DNA from 3 places in the Isoptericola dokdonensis DS-3 genome. Region 2 is predicted to be linked to each of the others. Evidence: riboswitches for the same ligand, from Rfam matches in the RefSeq annotation. Region 2 holds a riboswitch; each other region holds the start of a gene.
What was found. A riboswitch is a leader RNA that binds a small molecule or an ion and turns the genes downstream of it on or off. The one in region 2 is predicted to bind cyclic di-AMP.
Positions count from the first base shown of each region.

Region 1 (3,267 bases), 320 kb from region 2:
CGCGACAGCGCGTTCCACCACAACCACGACGACTCGGCGGGCGGCTCCGCCGGGATCGGGCTCGGCGTGAAGTTCGGGTCGGGGGAGGGGAACGTCGTGATGCGGAACCGGTTCTTCGAGAACGCGGACGACGGCGTCGACCTCGGGGACTTCGGCAGTGCGGTGACCCTGCGGGACAACGAGTCGTACGGCAACGGGTTCGACCGGTGGGGGATCGCCGGCTGGCAGGGCAACGGCGGCGGCTTCACGCTCGGCGGCGGCGACGACCCGCCGGCGGTGGCCCACGTCCTGGTCGGCAACGTGGCGTGGGGCAACGGGCACCACGGGTTCACCGACGGCGGTAACCGGGGGGCGCTCCTGTTCGCGGGCAACGTCGCCCGTGACAACGGCGGGGCCGGGTACTTCCTCGCCGACGCCGCGGCCGTGCTCGACGGGGACGTCGCGACCGGCAACGACGTGCCGGCGAAGCTGGGGGACGCCGTCGTCGGCGACGTCGCCGCGCCCTGACCGCCGGGGGCGTCCGGAGCGCCGGAGCCTGCGACGACGAACGGGCGGCAGGCGCACCCGGGGGGTGCGGCCTGCCGCCCGTTCGTGGCGGAGCCGTCAGACGCGGATGAACGTCGGGTTGTCCTGCCACATGCTGCGCTTGACGACGCCGGTGCGCGGGTTGCCGGCCTCGATGACCTTGCCCTTGCCGGCGTAGATGGCGACGTGGCCCGGCGTGTAGACGATGTCGCCGGGGCGCGCGGCGGAGCGCGAGACGCGGTGGCCCACGCTGCGCTGCGCCGACGACGAGCGCGGCAGGTTCTTGCCGGTCGCCTTCTTGTACACGTACGACGTGAAGCCGGAGCAGTCGAAGCCGCGGGGGCTGGAGCCGCCGTACACGTAGCGCGAGCCGATGTAGCGGTGCGCGACGGAGACGACCTTGGCGCCGGAGGTCTTCTTGGCCTTGACCTTCACGGTGCGGTGCTTGGTGACGTCCGCCAGCCCGGTGGAGGCTGCGGCGTCGGCGACGATGCGGATCTTGTTGCGGCCGACGTCGTACTTGCCCCACGTCGGGCGGAAGCGGGCGACGCCGTTGGCGTTGAGCTTCTTGACGGCGACCTTCTTGCCGTCGATGAAGACCTTGGCGCGGCCCTTGACACCGTCGCCGGCGCGGGTGGCCTTGACGGTGTAGACGGGGCGCGTCTTGGCCTTGCCCTTGGTCCCGGTCTTGCGGGAGACCGTGATCGAGACGCGGGGGGTGGGCTTCTTGGCGGTCACCACGGTGCCGCCGAGGGCCTGCACGTTCGTGGCGTTGGCGCCGGCGGGGGCCGCGGAGGCGGACTGCGCACCGGCGACGAGGGTGCCGCCGGCGAGGGCGGCGGTCAGCGACATCGCGAACGCTGCACGGCGAAAACGGCGATGGCTGTCGGTGGCGGCGTGCGGGCGCGCGCCGGTGAGGGCGTGGGTCATCGTCTACCTCTCCAGCCTGCGAGATGAGCTGTCGGATTAGGCCGAGAAGTGTTGGCCTGCCGTCCAGGGACGGCTTCACCCCGAGGGCGACCGTGAGGTCGCCCGGATGTGGTTCTCCCGCTGCTGCCGTGAAGGTTTGTCAGGCGACCGTCCGCCGGCAGCACTCGGCTTGCGGATCGGTGCATCGCCACGCAGGGACGCGGTGCGACCCGGGCACGCTAGCCAGCGTGGACCGCGAGGTCACAATCAGATAACGGCGAGTCGTGGATGCTTTCCTGGAGAAGATGTGAAGGAACTCGTCCGGAGGGCGAAAAGCCGCAGGTCCGGCATGTCCGTCCCGGGCGGACGGACGCGGGCGAAAGGGCGGTCGTTTTGCCCGGAATGCCGGATCGCCGCCGGCCGGGTCGTCCGCCGACGGGGGCCGTCCGTGCAGGTCAGCGCGGCACCTTCACAACTCGCGTGGCGCCCGCGGCCCCGACCTGCCCCCAATGTCGCCCGGGTCACACCCGATCACTCGAGCAGGTCGCCCGGCAACGGCGTCGCGGACGTCGCGAGGCACAGTCCCGCCCGGTCCCCGTCCGCCCACGACTCCGCCGTCGGCGTCCACACCGAGAACGTCAGGTCCGCCGGGACGGTTCCCCGTGCCTGCGGCCCCAGCAGGTCGGCCGTGCACGACCGTGCCGCCGTGCGAGCCAGGACGTCCTCGCCCGGCCACACGGCCTCGGGGGCCGAGTCCGTGCGGCCCACCACCTGCGCACGGTGCTCGTCGTCGCACGGCACCACGTCGACCGTCGTGACCGGGGACGACTCCGGCACCGTCGCCAGGCACGACCCGAGGACCAGCTGCACCGCGTTGACCCGTGCCGGCGCGGTCACGTCGGCGGACACGGGCTCCCAGGCCCGCTCGCGGGCGCTCGACACCAGCCACGAGACCCCCGCGGCGACCCCCACGACCAGCACCACGGCGGTCAGCACCCCCGCGACCCACCAGCGGGCCCGCCGTCGGGCAGCCGCCCGCTCCGCCGCCGTCGGACCACCTGGCGCGCCCCAGCGGCCGCCGTGCACCGCCGGGTCCGGGTGCGCGACGACGTCGGGCACGACGCGGGCGCCGTCCGGGCCGCCCGTGATCGGTGCGGGAACGGGGCCGGTCCCGGCCGGGACCGCCGGACCCGGGGAGGCGAAGCTCGGCTCGTCGGGGCGCTCGGTCATGGCCACAACCTATCCGGGCGGACCGCTACCGGGGACCCGGCCCCGCCGCCACGTCGAGCACCACCGGCACGTGGTCGCTCGCCCCCTTGCCGCGGCGCTCGTCGCGGTCGATCGTCACCCCCGTGACCCGGGCCGCGAGCGCCTTCGACGCGTACGCGAAGTCGATCCGCAGCCCCTTGTCGCGGGGGAACGCGAGCTGCTGGTAGTCCCAGTAGGTGTACGTGCGCTCCGCCGGCAGGTGCTCGCGGGTGACCTCCGTGAACCCGGACGCGGCGAACGCCTCGAACGCCTCCCGCTCCGGGGCCGACACGTGCGTGTGCCCCTCGAACGCGGACACGTCCCACACGTCCGTGTCGCGCGGGATCACGTTCCAGTCGCCCAGCAGCCCCAGCGGCAGGTCCGGCTCCGCCGCCACCCACTCCTGCGCCCGGGCCCGCAGCGCCGCCAGCCACTCGAGCTTGTACGCGTAGTGCGGGTCCGTCAGGGTGCGGCCGTGCGGCACGTACAGCGACCACACGCGCACGCCGCCGCACGTCGCCCCCAGCGCCCGCGCCTCCAGCGCCGGGTCCACGCCCTCCTTGCCGAACAGCGGCTGGCCGCCGA
Region 1 covers NZ_CP014209.1:2,218,508-2,221,774, reverse strand. Annotated here, with positions in the region: gene I598_RS10350 (right-handed parallel beta-helix repeat-containing protein) at 1-507, shown strand, start outside; gene I598_RS10345 (C40 family peptidase) at 604-1,455, opposite strand; cyclic di-AMP (ydaO/yuaA leader) riboswitch at 1,454-1,602, opposite strand; gene I598_RS10340 (septum formation family protein) at 1,966-2,664, opposite strand; gene I598_RS10335 (exodeoxyribonuclease III) at 2,690-3,267, opposite strand, start outside.
Region 1: another riboswitch for cyclic di-AMP. It lies ahead of I598_RS10345 (C40 family peptidase); the one in region 2 lies ahead of I598_RS11855 (M15 family metallopeptidase).

Region 2 (3,267 bases):
CTCCCGCTGCGCGGGTGTCAGCCGGGCGAACGCGTCGGCATGGATCTGCTCGACCTGGTGCGGGTCCGCGGTCTGCATCAGGTAGTCGTAGCGGGCGATGGCACGCCGGTCGGCGTCCGACACCTGCGAGGGCGCCGACTGCTGCGCGTGGCCCCCCGTCGACGCCGGGTACGCGCGCTGCGTCGGCGGCGTCGCGGGGCCCTGCGGCCTCGATCCGCCACCGAACGACGCGACGGCGTTCTCGATCGTCGACCGCAGGGACGATCCCGAGCTCGCGCCGGACCGCGACGGACCGGAACCCTGCTGCCGCGACGATCCCTGCGCGTCGACGACCTGCTGGGCGACCTTGAGCATCTTCGAGAACTTGGACATGGCGATCCTTCCGTCGGCGGACCACCCCACCCTGCCAGCAACAGATGAGGACTTCATGAGAGCGTCCGCCCCGGGACCTGCTGCGTCCCGGGGCGGCTGCGACCTCAGGAGCCGTTCTGCACGGCGACCGCCGCGGTGAACTCCCAGTGCCACGGCTCGTACTTCGAACCGCCGGCGCGCGCCCAGTCCGGGTTGTCCCAGCCGTAGGCGGGGCCGTGCGCCGCGAGCCACGACCACCGGTCGCCCGAGTACGTCTCGGGGCAGAGGTCGACGGCGAGGCCCCAGCCGTGGTTCGACGTGCCGGGCGTCGCGGCGAGGTATCCCTTGGCCGCCTTGGTCGCGACCTGCTGGCTGTAGCTGCGGTAACCGTCGGTGATGCACATGTCCTCGCCGAACACGGCCCGGTACTGCTGGTTGAGCCGGGCCAGGGCGACGGCGGCGTCGGCACGGATCGACGGCCCGCCGTCCCACAGGACGCACATCTCGCTCAGGGAGATGTTGCCGTTGGTGCCGGCGCCGGTCGCGACGCCGTCGCAGCCCGGCAGCACCGGCGGCTCGGGCGCGGACTCGACGTCCACCTCCACCTTCTCCGCGGGCAGCGTCGCGTCCGCCGCGACGACGACGCCACCGGGCACGGTTCGCGCGCCGTTGCGTGACGCGGAGGCGTCACGGGCGCCGATCTCGCCACGGGTGGCGGACGAGCCCCGTGACGCGGGCTGGTCACGGTCGGCGAGCAGCGTCGCGGCGTGCGCGACGTCGATGCCCAGCCCGGTGCCCGCGGTGTCGACGACGGGCTCCGAACCGTCGGGAGCGCTGCTGAGCAGCGGGACCGGCGTGCCGGAGGCGGCGGCAAGCCCCGTCGTGGTGGCCATCGTCACCGCCAGGCCGACGCCGACGCTCAGGCGCCAGCTCGTCGGGGCGAGGGAGGACCAGGTCGGCCCCGGGCGCCGGCGACGTCGAGCCGGCTCGGCGAAGTGCCGACCTCGGCTGCGCGCCATCTCGGCGCGCGTCATGGGCGCGGTGGTGACAGGAGCGGCACCTGACGACGCGGGCGGGCGGGCGTCGATCGGCGACGTCGCCCGGGTCACCGAGCGCCTGCCGAGGGCAGGCGGCGCATCGGGACGGCGCAGGAGGGGCGGTGGTGCGAAGCCGACGACGGGATGCTCGCGGTGGCGTCGGACAGGCGGGGCGTCAGAAGGCGCCCGCAAGAACGGATCGGCATGCAGTATCTCCTGGCGCCCACGAAGTTAGCTGTCGGGTTCGGGTCGGAGACTGACCCGGCCGGCGGGACGAATCCCGCACGACTTCACCCCGAGGACACCGCAGTGTCCGGAAGTGGTTCCCCCGCCCCTGTCGTTCGTACGTCGGAGATCCGGAGCGGCGACAGGGCTCGGCGCCCGCCCGGATGCCCCTCGTGCCCGAGGGGTCACTGGACACTATCCCGTCCGGCGGGAAATGTCACGAACAGATCACGAGAGCTCCTGACCTGCAGGAACGTCGGTCTTCGGGTGGCCCGCCGGGCAAGGCAAGCAGGCCCCCCAACCTGGTGGTTGGGGGGCCTGTTTGTGAAGGGTGTCCGGCGGCGTCCTACTCTCCCACCCCGTCTCCAGGGCAGTACCATCGGCGCTGTAGGGCTGAGCTTCCGGGTTCGGGATGGGACCGGGCGTTTCCCCTACGCTGTGACCGCCGTAACGTTGTCGAGTTGTTCGGGTTCCACACCGGTCCCCTTGGTCTGAGGGGGTGGTGTGGGTGGTGCCCGTTTCTCGGGAACCGCACAGTGGACGCGTGCATGCAAGGAGTGTGTGTGAAGTTGTTGGCTGATTAGTACCGGTCAGCTGCGACAGTCTTTGGTCCTGTCTTCCACTTCCGGCCTATCTACCCAGTGGTCTAGCTGGGTGCCTTCACAGAATAGTTCTGTTGGAAACCTCATCTTGAAGCAGGCTTCCCGCTTAGATGCTTTCAGCGGTTATCCCTTCCGAACGTAGCGAACCAGCGGTGCTCCTGGCGGAACAACTGGCATACCAGAGGTTCGTCCGTCCCGGTCCTCTCGTACTAGGGACAGCCCTTCTCAAGTTTCCTGCGCGCGCAGCGGATAGGGACCGAACTGTCTCACGACGTTCTAAACCCAGCTCGCGTGCCGCTTTAATGGGCGAACAGCCCAACCCTTGGGACCTACTCCAGCCCCAGGATGCGACGAGCCGACATCGAGGTGCCAAACCATCCCGTCGATATGGACTCTTGGGGAAGATCAGCCTGTTATCCCCGGGGTACCTTTTATCCGTTGAGCGACGGCGCTTCCACAAGCCACCGCCGGATCACTAGTTCCGACTTTCGTCCCTGCTCGACCTGTCGGTCTCACAGTCAAGCTCCCTTGTGCACTTGCACTCGACACCTGATTGCCAACCAGGCTGAGGGAACCTTTGAGCGCCTCCGTTACATTTTGGGAGGCAACCGCCCCAGTTAAACTACCCACCAGGCACTGTCCCTGGTCCGGATCACGGACCGAGGTTAGATGGTCGATGCGGTCAGAGTGGTATTTCAACGGCGACTCCACTCGCGCTGGCGCGCGGGTTTCATAGTCTCCCACCTATCCTACACAAACCGCACCGAACACCAATACCAAGCTATAGTAAAGGTCCCGGGGTCTTTCCGTCCTGCTGCGCGTAACGAGCATCTTTACTCGTAGTGCAATTTCGCCGAGTTCGCGGTTGAGACAGCGGAGAAGTCGTTACGCCATTCGTGCAGGTCGGAACTTACCCGACAAGGAATTTCGCTACCTTAGGATGGTTATAGTTACCACCGCCGTTTACTGGGGCTTAAATTCTGGGCTTCGCCGAAGCTGACCCGTCCTCTTAACCTTCCAGCACCGGGCAGGCGTCAGTCCGTATACATCGT
Region 2 covers NZ_CP014209.1:2,539,901-2,543,167, forward strand. Annotated here, with positions in the region: gene I598_RS11850 (hypothetical protein) at 1-372, opposite strand, end outside; gene I598_RS11855 (M15 family metallopeptidase) at 477-1,385, opposite strand; cyclic di-AMP (ydaO/yuaA leader) riboswitch at 1,595-1,749, opposite strand; rRNA gene rrf (5S ribosomal RNA) at 1,947-2,063, opposite strand; rRNA gene I598_RS11865 (23S ribosomal RNA) at 2,174-3,267, opposite strand, start outside.

Region 3 (3,267 bases), 820 kb from region 2:
CCGCTGATGGCCGCGCCGACCGCCGCTGCCGCCGGCCGCCGTGCCGCCGTCGTGGCCACCGCCGGTGGCCTCCTGATCTCGACCATCGGTGGCGCCACCGCTGCGCACGCCGCGCCGGTCGACGCGGACGCCGCGAAGAAGCTCAGCACCGTCGACCTGGGTGCGCTGACCGACCAGGCCCGCCAGGCCCTGGAGTCCGCGCCGGTCGTGACGGTCGCCGCCGAGGCGAAGATCGACGTCGAGAAGGTCACGCCGAAGGTCGTCAAGAAGGTCGAGATCAAGGCCGCTCCGGAGCCGGAGCCCGTCGTCGAGCGCACCGTGGCGCCGTCGCGGTCCTCCGAGCGCACCGACCTCTCGGCGTCCACCGAGGCGCCGGCGGAGACCTCCTCGGCCCCGGCGTCCGCCGTCGGGTCGTCCGTCATCTCCGTCGCGTCGCGCTACGTGGGCGTCCCGTACGTGTCGGGCGGCTCCACCCCGTCGGGCTTCGACTGCTCCGGCTTCACGCAGTACGTCTTCGCGCAGGTCGGCGTCTCGCTCCCGCGGTCGTCCTCGGACCAGCGCTACGCCGGCACGGTCGTGTCCCGCGCCGACGCCCAGCCGGGCGACCTCATCTGGACGCCGGGCCACATCGCGATCTACGCGGGCGGCAACACGCAGATCGACGCCCCCCGCCCGGGCAAGACGATCCAGTTCCGCAGCATCTGGCAGTCCAACCCGACGTTCATCCGCGTCGGCTGAGTCGGCCAGCTCCGCTCGCCGAAGGGCCCGGTCCGCACCCGTGCGGACCGGGCCCTTCACCGTCCCTCCGGGCGCGGCGTGGACGCCGCTCCGGGCGCGCCGCGACGCCTCGTCGGCCGTGCCGCAGAGGCCGCGCACCGGCCGGATCCAGGGCCCGGGAGATCGTCGGTCACGAAGCCGTGATCGAAACGTGACATCGGGTCGCCGATCGGATACCGTTCATCCGTCGGTGGAGCACTCCTCCGACTCTCGACCGGACGCCGAGTCCTGCCACCGGTCGGGGAGACGGAACCCATGGCAGGAGCGGGGGACCCAATTCTGGGCATCGGAGACGGTGTCCTCGGGGTGAAGCCGGTCAGGGCGCGAGCCCTGGACGGCCGGGTGATTTCTCCCACCCGAACCCGACAGCTGACCTCGTAGGCGACGGGAGAGGAAAACTGTTGAACGCACGCACCACCACGCGCGGACGGCACCGCGCCGCACGCCGGCCCCTCATGGCTGCTCCTGCCGGTGCCGCCGGTCGACGGGTCGCCGTCGCCGCCGCTGCCGGTGGCCTCCTGGTCTCGACCATCGGTGGCGCCACCGCTGCGCACGCCGCCCCGGTCGACGCGGACGCCGCGAAGAAGCTCAGCACCGTCGACCTGGGTGCGCTGACCGACCAGGCCCGCCAGGCCCTGGAGTCCGCGCCGGTCGTGACGGTCGCCGCCGAGGCGAAGATCGACGTCGAGAAGGTCACGCCGAAGGCCGTCAAGAAGGTTGAGATCAAGGCCGCCCCGGAGCCGGAGCCCGTCATCGAGCGCACCGTGGCCCCGTCGCGGTCGTCCGAGCGCACCGACATCTCCTCGTCCTCGTCCACCGCGACCGAGACCGAGTCCGAGACCTCGACGCCCGTCGCCTCCAACGGCTCGCGGGGCTCGCAGGCCGTCTCCATCGCCGCGCGGTATATCGGCGTCCCGTACGTCGTCGGCGGCTCCTCGCCGTCCGGCTTCGACTGCTCGGGTCTGGTCACCTACGTGTACGCCCAGCTCGGCGTCTCGCTGCCGCACTCGTCCAGCGCGATCCGCAGCGCGAGCAACGTGTCCGTGGTCTCGCAGTCCGAGGCCCAGCCGGGCGACCTCATCTGGTCCCCGGGCCACATCTCGATCTACGCCGGCGGCGGCCAGCAGGTCGAGGCCACCCGCCCCGGTGGTTGGACCGTCCGCCAGTCCAGCCTCTGGCAGTCCAGCCCGGTCTTCCTCCGCGTCGTCGGCTGACACCCCCGCGCACCGTCCGACGCCTCGGCACCTCGACAGGTGCCGAGGCGTCGTCGTGTCACACGCCCTCGGATGCTTTGCTACGCCTTTCGCCCTGCTTTCGCTACTCTTGAACCAGGCTGTATCGGACGTCGAGGTCCGGACACGACGGGAGGCGCGAGATGACACGTCCTGAGGTGGTTCTGGTCGGGGTGGACGGATCCCCGGCGAGCCTGCACGCCCTCGACTGGGCCGCGGCCTACGCGGAACGCGTGGGCTGGGGCATCCACGTCGTGTGCAGCTACTCGCTCCCGTCCTTCACCGCCGCGTCCCTGGACGGCGGGTACGCCGCCCTCGACGACACGGCGATCGCCGAGGGCGCCAAGGCCGTCCTCGCGGAGGCCGAGGCGCGGCTCGCGGGCCGCGGGCTGAACGTCCAGGGCAGCGTGGCGACCGGTGACGCCGCCGGCGTGCTGGTCGAGCTGTCCGCCGAGCACTGCCTGGCCGTCGTGGGCACGCGCGGCCGCGGCGGGTTCACCGAACGGCTGCTCGGCACCGTGTCCTCGGCGCTGCCGGCGCACGCCCACTGCCCGACCGTCGTCGTGCCCTACCGCGGCGGCGCCGACGACCCGGAGCGTCGCGACGGCGACGCCGTCCACGACGTGCACCGCATCGTCGTGGGGGTGGACGGGTCGCCGTCCGCCGAGGTGGCGCTGCGCCACGCCGTCCAGCAGGCCGAGACGTGGGGCGCGGAGCTCGTCGCCGTCGCCGGGGTGCCGCTCGGCACGGGTGCCGGGATGCTGGCGTGGCTGCCGTCGCAGATCGACCACGAACAGGTGCTCGACGACGTCAAGGCCGGTCTGGACGTCATCGTCGACCGGGTCGAGTCCGAGCACCCCGGCCTCGTGATCAAGCGGCACGTCCTCGACGGTTCCGGGGCGGAGCTGCTCACCGAGTTCTCCACGGCGGCCGACCTGGTCGTCGTCGGCTCCCGCGGCCGGGGCGGATTCCGCGGGCTGCTGCTGGGCTCGACCAGCCAGGCCGTGCTGCACCACTCCAAGTGCCCGGTGCTCGTCGTGACCCGGCGGTGCGACAAGGAGCTCCAGGCCGAGTCCGCCGCCTGACCCGGTATGACGCGACGGCCCCGGCGAGAGCTCGCCGGGGCCGTCGCGTCGTCGCGGGTGCGGTCAGTGCTTGGTGCGGTACAGGTGCATGGTGATCGGCGCGAAGACCGCGGTCATCACCACGGCGGAGACCAGCACGGTGACGACCTCGCCGGTGTCGGGGACGCCCGCCA
Region 3 covers NZ_CP014209.1:3,358,363-3,361,629, forward strand. Annotated here, with positions in the region: gene I598_RS15380 (C40 family peptidase) at 1-738, shown strand, start outside; cyclic di-AMP (ydaO/yuaA leader) riboswitch at 991-1,175, shown strand; gene I598_RS15385 (C40 family peptidase) at 1,179-1,991, shown strand; gene I598_RS15390 (universal stress protein) at 2,153-3,094, shown strand; gene I598_RS15395 (ABC transporter permease) at 3,158-3,267, opposite strand, start outside.
Region 3: another riboswitch for cyclic di-AMP. It lies ahead of I598_RS15385 (C40 family peptidase); the one in region 2 lies ahead of I598_RS11855 (M15 family metallopeptidase).